3 regions of the Paenibacillus sp. FSL H7-0442 genome follow, and region 1 is predicted to be linked to each of the others. Evidence: riboswitches for the same ligand, from Rfam matches in the RefSeq annotation. Region 1 holds a riboswitch; each other region holds the start of a gene.
The links. Region 1 has a riboswitch for thiamine pyrophosphate ahead of MHH57_RS13470 (thiamine phosphate synthase). Riboswitches for the same ligand answer to the same signal wherever they lie in the genome.
Positions count from the first base shown of each region.

Region 2: another riboswitch for thiamine pyrophosphate. It lies ahead of MHH57_RS02095 (ABC transporter substrate-binding protein); the one in region 1 lies ahead of MHH57_RS13470 (thiamine phosphate synthase).
Region 3: another riboswitch for thiamine pyrophosphate. It lies ahead of tenA (thiaminase II); the one in region 1 lies ahead of MHH57_RS13470 (thiamine phosphate synthase).

Region 1 covers NZ_CP151963.1:3,111,001-3,114,971, reverse strand. Annotated here, with positions in the region: gene MHH57_RS13480 (hypothetical protein) at 1-189, shown strand, start outside; gene MHH57_RS13475 (ABC-F family ATP-binding cassette domain-containing protein) at 374-1,927, shown strand; TPP riboswitch at 2,022-2,130, shown strand; gene MHH57_RS13470 (thiamine phosphate synthase) at 2,396-2,989, shown strand; gene thiO (glycine oxidase ThiO) at 3,054-3,971, shown strand, end outside.
Region 2 covers NZ_CP151963.1:468,223-472,193, forward strand. Annotated here, with positions in the region: gene MHH57_RS02085 (ABC transporter permease) at 1-83, opposite strand, end outside; gene MHH57_RS02090 (MTH1187 family thiamine-binding protein) at 80-373, opposite strand; gene MHH57_RS02095 (ABC transporter substrate-binding protein) at 913-1,956, opposite strand; TPP riboswitch at 2,150-2,259, opposite strand; gene MHH57_RS02100 (pyridoxamine 5'-phosphate oxidase family protein) at 2,530-2,964, shown strand; gene MHH57_RS02105 (bifunctional 2',3'-cyclic-nucleotide 2'-phosphodiesterase/3'-nucleotidase) at 3,189-3,971, shown strand, end outside.
Region 3 covers NZ_CP151963.1:4,407,433-4,411,403, forward strand. Annotated here, with positions in the region: gene MHH57_RS19360 (AEC family transporter) at 1-947, shown strand, start outside; TPP riboswitch at 1,126-1,228, shown strand; gene tenA (thiaminase II) at 1,365-2,054, shown strand; gene thiM (hydroxyethylthiazole kinase) at 2,129-2,971, shown strand; gene thiD (bifunctional hydroxymethylpyrimidine kinase/phosphomethylpyrimidine kinase) at 2,968-3,798, shown strand; gene thiE (thiamine phosphate synthase) at 3,795-3,971, shown strand, end outside.

The sequences.
Region 1 (3,971 bases):
GGATTTGGTGGTGGGAGAGTCGTTAGAAAGCAAGACATTATCGGTGGCATAGAACCAGATACTGGAATAAAGTATTTTTATAGAGATTCATGTCCAGCTCCCTTTAAAGCGAGTGAACGTTTCACGGATGAAAAATCTGCAGCAGCTGCGGGTTACTTTGAGTACAAATGTTATAATGGCTTAAAATAATCACCCTCATGGGTGGTTTTTCTTTTTTTAGGCAGATCCATACCAAAAAACCTTAAAATTCACTGTTTTCAATATTCCGATATGGTTGCAGAATGTGCTACAATAAAGCTTTGAGAGAAACGAAATGCATATGAAATAAGAACAGTCGGCAATGCCGATGACAATAAGGAGCCAAAAACAGCTTATGAGTTTATTGACTGTAGAAAATGTATCCCACAACTTTGGGGACCGCGCATTATTTAAAAATGTTTCCTTTCGATTGCTTGCGGGGGAACGTGTAGGTTTGGTAGGAGCTAACGGTGTTGGTAAATCGACACTCATGAACATTCTCACTGGAAAATTGCTTAAGGATGAGGGTAAAGTGGAATGGACTCCACGTGTGCGTTACGGCTATCTGGATCAGCATACCAAGCTGACACCGGGCAAAACGGTACGTGATGTATTGAAGGATGCTTTTCTTCCTTTGTTGGAATTGGAAAAGGAAATGATGCAGATTACTGACAAAATGGGGGATGCTTCTCCTGATGAGTTGGAAGTGTTGCTGGAACAGATGGGGGAAATTCAGGAGCAACTGGATATGGGGGATTTTTACCTCATTGATGTAAAGGTTGAAGAGATGGCGAATGGACTAGGTCTGTCGGCCATAGGACTGGATCGGGATGTATCCGCACTTAGCGGCGGGCAACGGACAAAGGTTCTTCTTGCTAAGTTGCTGTTGGAAAAGCCGAACGTCCTGTTGCTGGATGAACCTACCAACTATTTGGATGTAGAGCATATTGAATGGCTTACGCGCTATTTGAAGGATTATCCTTATGCTTTTATTCTTATTTCACATGATACTGAATTTATGAACCAGGTCGTTAATGTTATTTACCATCTTGAATTTGCCAAGATGACCCGTTATTCAGCTAATTATGAAAAGTTTCTCGAAATGGCGGATCTGAACAAAGCCCAGCATATTGATGCTTATGAGAAGCAACAGGATTTTATTAAGAAACAGGAAGATTTTATTCAGCGTAATAAAGCGCGTGCCTCTACATCAGGCCGAGCAAAGAGCCGTGAAAAGCAGCTTGATCGGATCGAACGTATTGATAAGCCTGAAGAAGCCGCAAAACCAACCTTTCAATTCAAAGAGGCACGTGCAAGCGGAAAGACGGTATTTGAGGGTATTGATTTTGAGATTGGTTATACACATGCCCTTTTGCCTAAAATGTCCATGACGATTGAACGTGGCGAAAAGATTGCAATTGTCGGCTACAATGGTGTCGGTAAATCGACATTGCTCAAAACCATATTGGGAAAAATTCCGCCAATCAGTGGAAAAACCTATCAAGGTGATTTTTTGCAGCCCGCTTATTTTGAGCAGGAAGTAAAGGCCGAGAAAATTACACCGATTGACGATGTGTGGAATGAATTTCCGCATTTGAACCAGCATGAAGTACGAGCGCATTTGGCGCGTTGCGGTTTGAAAAATGAGCATATCACGCGTCCGCTATCTGCGCTCAGTGGTGGAGAACAGGCTAAAGTCCGTCTTTGCAAACTGTTAATGCGTGAAAGCAACTGGGTACTGTTCGATGAGCCTACCAACCACTTGGATGTTAAAGCAAAGGATGAGCTGAAACGTGCTTTGAAGGAATACAAAGGGACCGTATTGCTTGTATCTCACGAACCGGACTTTTACGAGGATTGGGTAACCAAAACGTGGAATGTGGAAGAGTGGTCAAGTAAAGTTAACTAAAATCAGCTAAATCCAGTTCCAGCAAATTTCACACGAAGTGGGGTTTGCAGAATTAGAAAAATATGCTAAGCTATCTTTAGCTTATACAATAAAATAGTCACACTAGGGGAGCCGCCCATGCGGCTGAGACGGAATAAATGGATTTCGGACCCTTTGCACCTGATCTGGGTTATGCCAGCGTAGGGAAGTGAGCGCCGTACAAACAAGGCAACACCATCTTTATTTTTGTTTGTGCGTGGGACGATACACGTATACGGATATCATGGTCCGTTCGATTATTGGACGTTCGTTAAACCACTTCCTTGGGGAAGTGGTTTTTTTGCGTTTCGTTCATTTTAAGTAGTTCGAGCTTCCGTAGACGATTCACATATAATCCCCTTTCATTCCTGCTGGTAGACGTGGCTGGCTAAGCTTAGATCCTTTAGTCCAATGTGAGGTGAAGACAAAATCGAATTACACGCAATTTCGATGGAAAAGGGCACTTTTGCACAAGCCGCCCAAGTGGCTGCTGTGATTTGTCCGTATGTTCATTATGTACACGCACGTTTAAAACAGAATGGTGCCTCTGCATTGCTTTCTTTGACTCGCAGCCTGGTGGAGCAGGAAGTTCCTTTGCAACAAATTGTAGTAAATGATCGTGTGGATGTAGCTTTACTTACTTTGGTCGGAGCCGTTCAATTACCAGCTAATGGATTACCTGTTGTGGATGTGAAAAGCCTACTTCCAAAGGGTACACGCTGTGGAGTGTCTGTACATTCCTTGGAGGAGATGCAAATTGCTGAGCGGGCAGGAGCGGACTATGTACTTTATGGTCACGTATATGAGACCCATTGTAAGCCCGGTATTGTACCGCGGGGTTTAGCTCAGCTTGAACATATTTGCAGACTGTCAAACATTCCGGTGATTGCGCTAGGCGGCATACAACCGCATCATATCCCGGAGCTTTATAGGGCCGGAGCAAGCGGAATTGCGGTGATGTCTGGTATATGGGAGGCTGAGTCGCCCGTTGCAGCTGCAATGGAGTATAGGCGAATGGCAGACCTTGTAGTTCACAGCCTGTAGCGAGAAAACGAGAGTAGAGGCAAGCTGAAAGCAGAAGGGTTTATGGAGAGGAGATACGGAACAAATGCTAAAGATACACACAGAGGAAAGAGTGATTGGACACGCTGAATGCTTGGTCATAGGTGGAGGTGTCATCGGCAGTTCCATTGCTTATCATGTGGCCAAGGAGGGAAGAAGTACGATTATGCTGGAACGATTGATCCCGGGTGAGGGAGCCTCAGGAGCAGCGGTTGGAATGCTGGCAGCGGAAAGTGAAGAGTTCACCGACTCTGAGCTATCACGATTTGCTCGCATAAGTCGAGATGCATTCCCTGAGCTTGTCTGTGATCTAGAGCGTTTGTCAGGTATTTCGGTGGAATTCCGTACTGAAGGGTTTGTGACCCCTTTCCGTACGGAGACTGAAGGCCAAAAACGCTGGAAAGCTGCTAAAACGCGAGAGGGTGATTGTCCTATCTGGTGGGATGCGAAAGAATTGGCCCGACGAATTCCAGGTTTGGATGAACAAGCGATCGGGGCAATATATCGTTCAAAGGAGACACAAGTGGCTCCTGTCCAGCTTTGCCGTGCTTATGCAGGTGCTGCTGCGGTGCTGGGAGCAACGGTATGGTCTGGTACACAGGCAGAGCAACTGGTCATACAGGATGGTCGAGTTTGCGGTGTCCGAACAGATAGTGGCTTTTTTTCCTGCGATCAGGTCATTATTGCCGGAGGCTTGGATAGCATGAAATTGCTAGCGCAGGTTGGGTTTGAATATCCACTTTATCCGGTCAAGGGCGAAGCGGTAGCGGTCTCCTTGAAGGATCACCCGTTAGAATATACCATTTATGCTGATGATATTTACCTCGTGCCTAAACAGAATAACGAGCTTTGGATTGGGGCAACGAGCCTTCCACATCAATATGACGAAGAGGTGACCGTAGGAGGCTTGGAGGGGTTGCTGGCACGTGCCTCTGCCTGGCTGCCGCGCGTCCGTGAAGCTTCT
Region 2 (3,971 bases), 2.6 Mb from region 1:
CAGGCTGCTAAAAAGAAGAGGACCGCCACAAGGGGCGGCCATACGCTTTTCCACCAGGATGCGTTCTTGCCTTTCGGATTCATGGGCGATATTTCTCGGTCAGCTTGTTCATGCTGATGCCTTGTGGGTTATGTGCGATTTTGATCTGTGAAATGACGCTGGGACTGCCCGCTTCCGTCAAAGCCTCATGCATTTCTTTAACCACTTTCAGCAACTCGTCGAGCTCGCCCTCCATGGTCGTATCCAATGGGTTCACCTGATGTTTGACACCGGAGCGCTGAATGACCTCAATCGCCTTATCTACATACGGGTAAGAGTCCTCGTTATTAGGAGTTTTAGGGATTACTTGAATACTGAGCAGTGTATTAGCCATGCAAATTCACCTGTCCTTCATTTGGAGTGTTTTAGAGAAAATAGGGTGGTTTAAGGCGTTTGAGACCGCTCCGCGTTTCATTTGGTCTTACGATCGCTGTTGCAGGGGGATTCTTGGATTATTTAAGTTTTCAAAGGTAAGAATTCCCCTGCAAAGGCGAACGCTCCGCTTCTCCAGATTCAAATGAACCGCTCCGCTGCTGCCCGCCTTAAAAGCACCCTATTTTTAAAGCTGGTTTGTGCGGCATTTTTAACACACAAGCGCACCTACTTAGCGCTTAGATAATATGAAACTAAAGAATAAACCAAGTTGAACGAGAACGAAGTGGGCGGAATGGTGCTGTACAAGCGTTAGCGTTCGCTTTAAAAGCTTTCCGTAGGAAAGCTCGCTTCGGAAGCATAACCTCCCCGGATTTCTACATTAATCATAAGTTTTTATTAAGAAATCCGGGGCGGTGGCGATGGGAAGCACCATCCGACTGCGTAGTGGCGCTTCGTTCACTTCTCTAGTTCAGTCTTATTTAGCGTTTTAACAAATGGTCAGCGCTTGGGCAAGAAGTCGTTTGTGAAGGCCTTATCGACTTCCAAAGGCTTGCTGAGCAGCTTGCGTTCGTACATCCAGTCCGAATAGTTTTGCCATACCTCCGCTTTTTGCACGCCCCATTGCGCGGCATCATCCTGATAACGTGGGCTTAGCCATTTTTGGCTGGCAAGTACCAGTTTTTTATCCAGCTCCGGTACAGCTTTGCTTAAGATGTCCGCGGCTTCTTCCGGATGGGCGATAGTGTATTCATAGCCTTGGGCGGTAGCGTCCATGAACGCTTTGACCAGCTCGGGATCATTTTTTATCGTCTGTTCGTTGCTCACAATTACAGGCGTATAGTAGTCGAGGCTTTTGGAATAATCTTTTACATACAGCATATCCAATGGCTCATCTCGAAGTTGGGCCTCGATTCCGGTCCATGCGTAGAAAATCCAGGCAAAGTCGATATCCCGCTTCACGGCTGTAAAATAGTCTGCATTGCCCATGTTGACGATCTTCACTTTGCTCACATCGCCTTTGTCTGAATCCATGATGGATTTCATGACCGCTTCTTCTACGGGAGAGCCCCAACCGCCGTATTTTTTACCTTCAAAATCTTTCGGGCTTTTAATTCCGCGATCTACCGGGGCTGCGAAGCCTGAGGTATTATGCTGAATCACCGCAGCGATGGATACAAGCGGCACACCTTGCGTGCGGGCCTGTGTGACGCCTTCTTGGTAGCTGATACCAAAAGGTGCAGCATTAGAAGCAACCATTTGATCGGCTCCGCCTGAACCAGGTTGAACAATTTGGACATTTAAACCTGCTTTTTCGTAAAATCCTTTGTCCTTGGCGACATAGAGTCCCGTATGATTCGTATTGGGTGTCCAGTCGAGCACGATTTTAACATCTTTGAGCCCCTTTGCCGGAGTAGACGTTTGAGTGTCGGTAGCGGAAGCTGCTTCTTGGGATGTAGGGGGACTTCCACCGCAAGCGGTCAGGGTCAGGGCCATGAGCCACAGACTGATCAGTCCCAGGCTTAATATTTTCATGCGCTTCATCGTTAGTGTTCTCTCCTTTTGATTACCCGTTATCCATCCAATCAGACAGCTTAAGTTTCCCATTTTCATAAAAATAACATCTGCCGGACGCGATCTTTCCAACAACTTAATCCTCAACAAAAAAGCGCCCCGAGTTTCCGGGACGCTTGCGCTTGTATATACCAAAGTAAGGGATGGTCCTATGTAAAGAAGGCACATCTTGCTTAAGCATTCCTACGCTGGCATTACCCAGATCAGGTTGTAAGGGTCAGTGTCTTGGGACACACTCTCAGCCGGCCGATTCCAGCACCCCTGGCATTGTATGGTTTAATGGGTTCATTTATTCGGGTTTACTACGACGATTATATGCTTTGAATGCGGGTCTGTCCAGCATGAAGGGAGAGATAACGGTTCATTTGCCGAACGACAGGGTACACTTTTACTGTGAGCTTTGATCTGAAAATGAGTATGAATCAATCCGATTCGATCCGGTCATGTTATTTTCAGAACAGCTGCGCAGGTAGGTTCAGATGGGCTGGTGCCCAATGGCATGGCCGTAGAGAATTCTAATTCGTGAAAAGGAGTTGTTGTACTGTGGGTAAAACGGAAACATTGGATCGCAACCAACTGGAACAAGCCATTGTGAAGGCTTTGGATAACAACAAATTTTGTTCGTTAGGTACGGTAGAGGGTGGCAAACCGAAAGTACGCTATATGGCCCTTTTTAACGATGGAATGAACATTCATCTGGCGACAGATCGCAAAACGCATAAAGTGGATGAGCTAAAGGACAATCCGAATGCTTATCTGCTGCTGGGTTATGAGGTTGGCGGTACGAAGGAAGTTGTAGAAGTGGAGGCTACCGTCCAGATTACAGCTGATGAGGGGCTGCGCAAACAAGTGTGGAACGATTCCTTGAAGGAATGGTTCTCCGGACCGGATGATCCCGATTATGTCATTCTGGACGTGAATCCGACTCGCATTGAGTATGTGGGTCAGCAAACGGAGCGCCAGGTGTGGAAGAAATAATACGAATATAAATGGATAAACCAGTGAATCTCCGAGTTTTTATTAGGAGGTTTGCTGGTTTTTTTATGTTTGAGAAAAATAATTATTTTTTCATAAATAATTTTAAGTAAATGACTACTCTTTTGTCTGGCGTTGGATTAAAATAGAAATGGTGGGTTCAAGGCTTACATATATGTGCAAAAGTATGTATATGAGGCATACACCTTAATGAGGAGGGGTATATTTTGTTATTACGTAAAAATTGGTTTAAAGGGTTTACAGCAGCAGTTGTAGCTTGTAGCATGCTGGTGTTTTCGGCCGCTCCATCTTGGGCAGCTAACAAATCCCGCGATGAAGCTACGGTGAATCTGCGGATCATGGAAACAACGGATATTCATGCGTCCCTGATGAACTACGATTACTACTCGGACAAAGAAACCAACGAATATGGCTTGATTAACACAGCCGGACTAATCCAACAGGCGCGTAGTGAAGCGAGAAACAGCATGTTGTTCGATAACGGTGATTTATTGCAGGGCAATCCATTAGGTGATTATATGGCCAGAAATAAAACCTTCGAGAAAGAAGGCGGCGTCCATCCGGTCTACAAGATGATGAACTTGATGGGCTATGATGCGGCTACAGTGGGCAACCACGAATTCAACTATGGTCTAGGCTTTCTGGAGAAATCGCTCAAGGGAGCCGATTTCCCTTACGTAAATGCGAATGTTTATGTTGACAAGGGGGGTCAAGCTACTAAAAATTATTTTACCCCTTATCAGATTCTTGATAAAACAGTAACGGATGAAAAAGGTGATCAGCATACACTCAAAGTGGGTGTAATCGGCCTGGTAACACCTCAAATTATGCAATGGGATGAAGCCAATTTAAAGGATAAGGTCGTTACGAAGGATATTGTGGAAACGGCGAAAAAGTTTATTCCTCAAATGAAAACGGAAGGTGCCGACATTATTGTCGTGCTTGCGCACACAGGTTATGAGGATGTGCCACAAACGCCAATGATGGAG
Region 3 (3,971 bases), 1.3 Mb from region 1:
TCGGACATATCTTGTATATTTTGGTGCCGATTTTTTTCGTTATTATTTTAGGGTGGTTAGCGGGGCATTACAAAAGCTTTGATGCCTCTTCCTCCAAAACCCTAAATGCGCTCGTTACCAAATTTGCACTACCTGCGCATCTATTCATCGGTATTACGACAACGGACAGGAAAGCGCTCATCGAGCAATGGCCATTCCTGCTGGCCCTGTTCATTGGCATTGTCGGCTTTTTTACCGTTCTCCTTCTACTGTCCCGCTTTGCGGGGAAGCAGTCGGTCAAGGATGCCGCCATGTTTGCTTTGAACTCGGCACAGCCGACCTTTGCTTTTATGGGCATTCCTGTGCTTGGAGCCATCTACGGTTCCGCTGCTGTCGCCATTCCGATTGCGCTTACCGGGATCGTAGTCAATGCCGTCCTTGACCCGGCGGCTACCATTATAGCTACCGTAGCCAGCAGGAATTCAGGCAAAGAACGGAACGGTCACCTCGGAAGGTTAATCTGGGACTCCATTCTTCATGGATTAAAAGAACCGCTGGCGCTGGTTCCACTGATTGGTGTAATTTTGACCTTGTTCGGCTTCCATTCACCGGATTTGTTGAACAAATCGTTGAATCAAATCGGAGACATTACGTCCGGGGCCGCTTTATTCGCTGTCGGAGTGACCATTGGCGTACGCAACATTAGTTTTAGTGTAAGTGCCTTTGCCATCGCACTGTTAAAAACAATTGTACAGCCTTTATTAATGCTGCTGATCGCCTACCTATGCGGTCTGTCGTCTGCAGATACTGTGAAGGCAGTTCTGCTCGTTTCCTTCCCGGGTTCAGCAGTCGCTGCTATGATCGCCACCCGTTTTGAAAGCCTGGAATCAGAAACAGCCTCCTCCTTTGTCATCAGTGCTGTCATATCGCTCGTTACACTCCCAGTACTGATTTCTCTATTGGTATAAATGCTGATTATTTAGACATTGGAGCCTGCCGCGAATTCCTTCGTGTAGACGGAACTGATCTTCTCCAGCGCCTTTTTCCCTCTCGGAAGCGAACTTCAGCTCTGTCGTTTGGCCCTTGACCAGATAGACATGTTTGACATAGCGTATGAACGTATGTACAGTAATAGTCAAAAGAATAGAAGTCCACTAGGGGAGCCGCTATGGCTGAGACAAGAACGTATCTTGGACCCTTTGAACCTGATCTAGTTCGTACTAGCGTAGGAAAGTGGAGCCTTCGTATATAAGGTTTCAAGCGTTTTTTGCGTATTGGGCCTATTGTTGAAGCCGCTCCATTTTTCTGGGGCGGCTTTTTAGCGTTGTTCCGGAATTATATTCTTACAGGACTTCTTGCTCTTCAATTTTATGGAGGTGGCGAAATTGAGTTTTACACAAGAACTCCGTCGGCAGGCGGACGGCATTTTTCAAGCGATTTTTGAGCATCCCTTTGTGAGAGGTATTGCTGAAGGAAGTTTGACAAGGGGACAGCTGATTCACTATGTAAAACAGGACTTTGAATATTTGAACGCCTACATGCGGATATACGGCATCGCAATCTCCAAATGCACGAATCGGGAGGACATGGATGTATTTAATGAACAAATCTCTTTTATTCTCCACAGCGAGGTTCATCCGCATCAAAATTTCTGTGCTGTCGCAGGGGTGACCTATGAAGAATTGCAGGGATATCCGCTCGCTCCGTCGGCTCATCACTATATCCGGCACATGCTGACGGTTGCGCATGAGGGCAACCTGGGCGAGATCTTGGCTGTGCTGCTGCCATGTATGTGGACGTATGCCGAGATTGGCCGCAGGCTGCTAGATGAAGTAAAGCCGGATAAGTCCCATCCGTTCTATGAATGGATTGGCTTTTATGGAGACCAGCTTGATGATACAACACTCAAGTTCCGAGAACGTGTAGATGCTTGGGCGGAAGGGGCAACGGCTGCTGAGCGGGAGCGGATGATTGAGCATTTTATACTGAGCTGCCAGCTGGAATATAAGTTCTGGGACATGGCTTATAAGCAGGAAGAATGGCCGGTCCAGATGCAGGCAGCGGTCTTGGAATAGTCAGCCTGTCAATTCGATGAGTGAAGTACGGTTAATGTCCTGTTAAACCACCAACTATAGAGAGGATAATCATGATGAGTACATGGGAAAAAAGTTATTCGGATCTCCTAACGAAGGTACAAAATAGCAAACCCCTCGTTCACAATATCACCAATGTGGTAGTCACCAACTTTACCGCCAACGGCCTGTATGCATTGGGTGCCTCCCCAGTGATGGCCTATGCACCCGAGGAAGTAGCAGACATGGCAAAAATAGCGGGAGCCGTCGTATTAAACATCGGTACGCTGAACCGCGAACTGGTGGATGCCATGATCATTGCTGGACAATCAGCAAATGCACACGGTGTTCCAGTCCTGCTAGATCCGGTCGGTGCGGGAGCAACAAGCTTTAGAACCGAGTCTGCACTGCGAATCCTGAATGAAGTCAAAATCTCCTTGGTACGAGGCAACGCGGCCGAAGTCGCGCATCTTGTTGGAGAAGCGCGTGAGATTAAAGGCGTAGATGCTGGTGACAGTGCTGACAGCGGCCATGTCGATCTGGCAATTCGGGCTGCTCGAGTGCTCAATACAATGGTTGTCATCACTGGAAAAGAAGACGTCATCACCGATGGGGCCGAAGCACGAATGATAAGCGGCGGAGACGTACTGCTCACGAAGGTAACCGGAGCAGGCTGCCTGCTGACCTCTGTGTTAGGTGCCTTTGCAGCTGTTGAACCCAACCTGCTGCTCGCAGGTACAGCAGGCTTGGCATTTTACAGTGCAGCAGCTTCCCGAGCCGCAGCACGTACCGCAGAGCTAGGGCCAGGCAGCTTCCAGATTGCCTTTCTCGACGAGCTCGCCAAACTACATACTGGTTCGCTAGAGGGGCATGTCACGATCCGTGAAGCTGGAACAACTACAGCAGGTGGTGCGCGATGACAGACACTCGTGTACCCAGAGCACTGACGATTGCCGGCTCAGACAGTGGCGGCGGGGCCGGAATTCAAGCCGATCTCAAAACCTTTCAAGAGCTTGGCGTATACGGCATGTCAGCTATTACGGCCATTACTGTACAGAACACCTTAGGGGTCCACGGCGTATATCCGCTGCCACAGGAAGCAACAGCGGAACAGATCGAAGCTGTAGGATTAGACCTTGGAGTGGATGCCCTGAAGACTGGCATGCTGTTTAATGCGGGTATCATCCGTCTTGTGAGTGAGCAGATCCGAAAGTTCGGCTGGAAAAAGGTCGTCGTCGATCCCGTGATGATTGCGAAGGGGGGCGCTGAACTGCTGCAATTGGAAGCGGTGCAGGCTTTGAAGGACGAACTGCTCCCCTTGGCCCTGGTCGTTACACCGAATATCCCGGAGGCGGAAGCCCTGACAGGGATCAGCATCCGTACGATGGAGGATCGCCGCGAGGCTGCAAGACATATTAGCAGTATGGGATCAGAATTCGTTGTGATCAAGGGTGGCCACGCTGACGAGAGCGAGAGCAGCGAACAGATTGTTGACCTGCTCTTTGACGGAACCGCCTTTACAGAGCTGAGCGGCAAGCGAGTACGGACTGTCCATACACACGGAACTGGGTGCACCTTCTCGGCAGCGATTACCGCGGAATTAGGGAAAGGGATGTCTGTACCGGAGGCTATCTCGAATGGCAAAGCCTTCATCCAGGCGGCGATTGAGGAATCTTTGCAGCTTGGACAGGGACATGGGCCCACCAATCATTGGGCCTTCCGTCGTCGTCAGGAGATGCTTCTATGAGCGGCAGAATGTTGTCAGAGGTGGTGCGCCGCCAGCTACAGATGTACCTGGTGCTTGGAAGCGTGAATTGCCTAGCGGAACCAGGCTGGGTCGTGCAGGAGGCTCTGGCTGGCGGGGCAACCATGGTCCAATTTCGGGAAAAAGGCCATGGCGCATTAACGGGTATCCCTATG